Regions from separate parts of the Streptomyces sp. SS7 genome, predicted to be linked through region 1. Evidence: riboswitches for the same ligand, from Rfam matches in the RefSeq annotation. Region 1 holds a riboswitch; the other holds the start of a gene.
The links. A riboswitch is a leader RNA that binds a small molecule or an ion and turns the genes downstream of it on or off. The one in region 1 is predicted to bind glycine.
Positions count from the first base shown of each region.

Region 2: linked by a shared signal. The riboswitch ahead of gcvP (aminomethyl-transferring glycine dehydrogenase) and the one ahead of gcvT (glycine cleavage system aminomethyltransferase GcvT) in region 1 are both predicted to bind glycine.

Region 1 covers NZ_CP141223.1:3,016,503-3,018,952, forward strand. Annotated here, with positions in the region: gene U5640_RS13750 (AAA family ATPase) at 39-746, opposite strand; glycine riboswitch at 927-1,027, shown strand; gene gcvT (glycine cleavage system aminomethyltransferase GcvT) at 1,189-2,307, shown strand; gene gcvH (glycine cleavage system protein GcvH) at 2,416-2,450, shown strand, end outside.
Region 2 covers NZ_CP141223.1:8,253,140-8,255,589, reverse strand. Annotated here, with positions in the region: gene gcvP (aminomethyl-transferring glycine dehydrogenase) at 1-1,366, opposite strand, end outside; glycine riboswitch at 1,551-1,646, opposite strand; gene U5640_RS37915 (PRC-barrel domain-containing protein) at 1,759-2,130, shown strand.

The sequences.
Region 1 (2,450 bases):
GCGGGGGCTTTCCCCCGTCCGCGGACGGTCCGGGGCGCTCATGCGGTGAACCCGATCTGCTGCAGGGCGTCCGCCGAGTCCCGGTCGAGCAGCACCGCCGAGCCGACCCCGGCGGGCAGCCGGCCCCGCTCCACGGCGCGGACCAGGCGGGCGGCGGCCCTGCGGTGCCGCAGGAAGGCGTACCGCGAGACACCGCGGCCGCGCTCGCGCTGGCCCTCGATCGCGGTGTCCGGGGTGACGTCGAGGAGGAGCAGGTGCAGGGTGCCGCCGCGGCGGCGGGCCTCCCGGGCCAGCCAGTCGCGCACCCAGGTCTGGGTCCCGCAGTCGTGCACGACGACGCCCTCGCCGGAGCGCAGGGCGCGGCGCAGTCCGGCGAAGTGGGCGAGGCGGACCAGAGGGCGGTACACGGCGTAGGGCAGGAGGCGGGGGGCGCGGGCGTCCCAGCGGTCGCGGGTGTCCTGGGAGTCGATGGCCGCGCCCCGCACGGCGCGCCGCATCAGCGTGGACTTGCCGCTGCCGGGGAGTCCGGTGACGACGACCAGGTCACGGGGGCCGAAGAGCAGTCCGTGCGGGCTGCGGCCGGCGCGCTCGCGCAGATCGCGGACGACGGGGACGGTCCGCGAAGCGCCGGCCTCCCGGGCCCGGCCCGCGGGCTGTGCGGGCAGTACGGGCAGTGCGGGCAGTGCGGGCAGCGTGAGCGCCGAGGTGGTCGCGAGTGCCGTGGTCCTCGCCGTGGTCCTGTCCACCGTGATCGTCCTCCCCTGGGGTTCGGGTAAGTCCCTCCTCCCCGTCGAGCGTAAAGAGAAGGTAATGCGCGAGGTCTCCTCATTTCGTGCGCGTACAGCAACAAGCCGGTTACAGATGCGGCCTGCCGCGATCGGGTGCGGGCGTGCAATGATGTCCGCGCCAACTGCATACCGGCCGTTTGAATCCGCGCGGGAGAGTCCCCGACAGCTGTGCGCACCGGGGCGCCGAAGGAGCAAGTCCCTCCCTTGAATCTCTCAGGCCCCGTTACCGCGCGGGCGAGGCACATCTGAAAAGCGGGCCGCCGTGTTCCGGTGGTCCCACCCAAGGTGCAAGCCGTGAACCCGTCCGCGGGTCATGGCGAACCTCTCAGGTTCCGATGACAGATGGGGAGGAACGGGCAGGAACGACCTCGCCCGTCATGCCTTGGGAGACGACCGTCCGATGAGCAGTAACCCACCCCGTCGTACCGCGCTCGATGCCCTGCACCGTTCGCTCGGCGCGACCATGACCGACTTCGCCGGCTGGGACATGCCGCTGCGCTACGGCTCCGAGCGCGACGAGCACCTGGCCGTGCGGACCAGGGCCGGACTCTTCGACCTCTCGCACATGGGCGAGATCGCGGTGACCGGGCCGCAGGCCGCCGAGCTGCTGAACCACGCGCTGGTGGGCGACATCGCCGCCGTCGGCGTGGGCCGCGCCCGCTACACCATGATCTGCCGGGAGGACGGCGGCATCCTGGACGACCTGATCGTGTACCGGCTCGGCGGGACCGAGTACCTGGTCGTCGCCAACGCCTCCAACGCCCAGGTGGTGCTGGACGCGCTGGTGGAGCGGTCCGCCGGGTTCGACGCCGAGGTGCGCGACGACCGGGACGCGTACGCGCTGATCGCCGTCCAGGGACCGGAGTCGCCGGGCATCCTGAAGTCGCTCACCGACGCCGACCTCGACGGCCTGAAGTACTACGCGGGCCTGCCCGGCACCGTCGCCGGGGTCCCCGCGCTGATCGCGCGCACCGGGTACACCGGCGAGGACGGCTTCGAGCTGTTCGTGCGGCCGGAGCACGCGGTCGGGCTGTGGCAGGCGCTGACCGAGGCCGGCCGGGACGTCGGGCTGGTCCCCTGCGGTCTGTCCTGCCGGGACACCCTGCGCCTGGAGGCGGGCATGCCGCTGTACGGGCATGAGCTGAGCACGTCGCTGACGCCGTTCGACGCCGGGCTCGGCCGGGTCGTGAAGTTCGGGAAGGAGGGCGACTTCGTGGGGCGTACGGCCCTGGAGGCGGCGGCCGAACGCGCGGCGTCGTCCCCTCCGCGGGTCCTGGTCGGCCTGGTCGCCGAGGGCCGGCGCATCCCGCGCGCCGGGTACCCCGTCGTCTCCGGCGGCCAGGTGATCGGCGAGGTCACCTCCGGCGCCCCCTCCCCCACCCTGGGCAAGCCCATCGCGATGGCCTACGTCGACGCCGCGCACGCCGCGCCCGGCACCGGGGGCGTCGGGGTGGACATCCGGGGCAGCCACGAGCCGTACGAGGTCGTGGCCCTGCCCTTCTACAAGCGCCAGAAGTAACCACCGACCCCGCCCGGCACGTGACCCTGCGCACATTCGCGCAGCTCACGCCCGTTCTGAGCGGTCCCCATTCATCAGCACTCCCTCGCGTACAGGAGAATTCAGGCCATGAGCAACCCCCAGCAGCTGCGCTACAGCAAGGA
Region 2 (2,450 bases), 5.2 Mb from region 1:
GCGCCTCGACGTCCCCGTCCACACCGAAAGCGGCCCATACGGCGGCCAGCTGGGCCCGCGTCGTGGTCTCGTCGCACGCGATCGAGACGTGGTCCGCGTCGACGAGGCGCAGGTTGACCCCGCCCCCGCGGGCGTCGGCGACGATCCCGCCGGCCCTGCCCGGCACGCGCACGGTCAGTGTGTCGAAGTAGGAGCCGTGCACGACCTCGACCCCGCCGGCCGTGAGGCCCGCGGCGAGGACCGCGGCGTAGCGGTGGGTGCGCCCGGCGATCGTCCGCAGCCCGTCGGGCCCGTGGTAGACGGCGTACATGCCGGCCATGACCGCGAGCAGCACCTGGGCGGTGCAGATGTTGCTGGTGGCCTTCTCCCGGCGGATGTGCTGCTCCCGTGTCTGGAGCGCGAGCCGGTAGGCCTTGTGCCCGTCCGCGTCCACGGACACCCCGACGAGCCGTCCGGGCAGGCTGCGGGCGAACTTCTCCTGGACCGCCATGTATCCGGCGTGCGGTCCGCCGAAGCCCATCGGCACACCGAACCGCTGGGTCGTCCCGACGGCGATGTCCGCGCCCAGCTCGCCGGGCGACTTCAGCAGCGTCAGGGCCAGCAGGTCGGCGGCGACGGTGACGAGCGCGCCGAGCCCGTGCGCCTGGTCGATGACGGCCTTGATGTCGCGTACGGCTCCGGAGGCGCCCGGGTACTGGAGCAGCACGCCGTTGATCTCACGTCCGGCGATCTCGGCGGGGATGCCCTCGGCGAGATCGGCGACCACGATCTCCACGCCGGTCGGCTCGGCACGGGTCTGCAGCACGGCGATGGTCTGGGGCAGCACATCGGCGTCGACGAGGAAGAGGCCCTTCTTGTTCTTCCCCATGCGCCGGGACAGGGCCATCGCCTCGGCGGCGGCCGTGCCCTCGTCGAGCAGCGAGGCACCGGAGGTGGGCAGCCCGGTGAGGTCGGCGACCATGGTCTGGAAGTTCAGCAGCGCCTCCAGCCGGCCCTGCGAGATCTCCGGCTGGTACGGCGTGTAGGCCGTGTACCAGGCCGGGTTCTCCATGACGTTGCGCAGGATCACCGGCGGCGTGAAGGTGCCGTAGTAGCCGAGGCCGATCATGGAGCCGAGGACCTGGTTGCGGTCGGCCAGCGAGCGCAGCTCGGCCAGGACCTCGGCCTCGGTGCGCGCGCCCGGCAGGTCGAGCGCGTCGGCGTTCTTGATCACGTCCGGGACGGCGGCGGCGGTCAGCTCGTCGAGCGAGCCGTAGCCGACGTGCGCGAGCATCTTGGCCCGCGCCTCCTGGTCGGGCCCTATGTGACGCTGCTCGAAGGGGATGCCCTGTTCGAGCCGGGTGAGCGGAATGCGATCGGCGGTCATGTCTGAGGCCTCCTGGTCTGACGCGACCTTCGAGGGGCACCACGGCGCGGGTGCCCGGACGGCCTCCCCCTCTGTCATCTCAACCTGAGAGCTTCACCGGCCGCCACCGGGCAGCCGGCTTTCACCGTCGGTGAGGACGGAGGCCGTCGACGCCGTCGACTTCCGTCCTGCTTTCCAGAGTGACCTCGTCCGCGCGGTACGTGTGCCTGAGAGATTCCGGGGAGGAGTTGCTCCTTCGGCGCCTCCGGTGATCTCCGGAGGACTCTCCCGCACGGGGTCAGCAGCCGTTGCCAGACTACCAGCGAGGTCCATGAGGACGGCTCGAGTGGCCGCTCGTCCCAATGTGTTCTTTTGTAGTGCTTACGGATGAGTTGCGACCAAGTGGAGGGCCCGTGCAGACCGATATCGATCCGCGCAACCTGATCGGCCGCAAGGCGTTCGACCGCAACGGCACCAAGATCGGCACCGTCGACGAGGTCTATCTCGACGACGCGACCGGTGTGCCCGAGTGGGCCGCGATACGCACCGGGCTGTTCTCCCGGGACGCCTTCGTCCCCCTCGAACCCAGCGAGCTGGTCGAGGGCACCCTCCACGTCCCCTTCGACCGGGCCCTGATCAAGGACGCACCCGACTTCGGCGTCGGCCGGCACCTCTCCCCGGAACAGGAACTCCAGCTCTACCACCACTACGGCCTGGACGTCGCCGCTCCCCCACCCCTCCCGGACCACGACTTCGGCCACCTGGCAGGCACAGACGAAACCTGACCCGACCGCCGGCCCCACTTCCCCCTCCGAGAGCCACCGCCGTCCCGGCGGTCGCCGACATCCCCGCAACGAGGTCGCCGACATCCCGGGTGCACGGAACGGCCCGTGCACCCCGCCTCTCGGCACCCAGCCACCCTCCCGGTGGGCCTCACCGCCCCCACGCGCCCGACAGTTGGGGTGGGTACCGCCGTCCCCGTGGCCCCTACATCCCGCTGGGACCGCCCAGCCGGGGAGGCACCGCCCTCCAAGCCGTCCCCGCCAGCGCCACTACCTCCACAGTCCTCGCCATCCCCGGCGTGACGGCCGCCCTACCGGCCGGC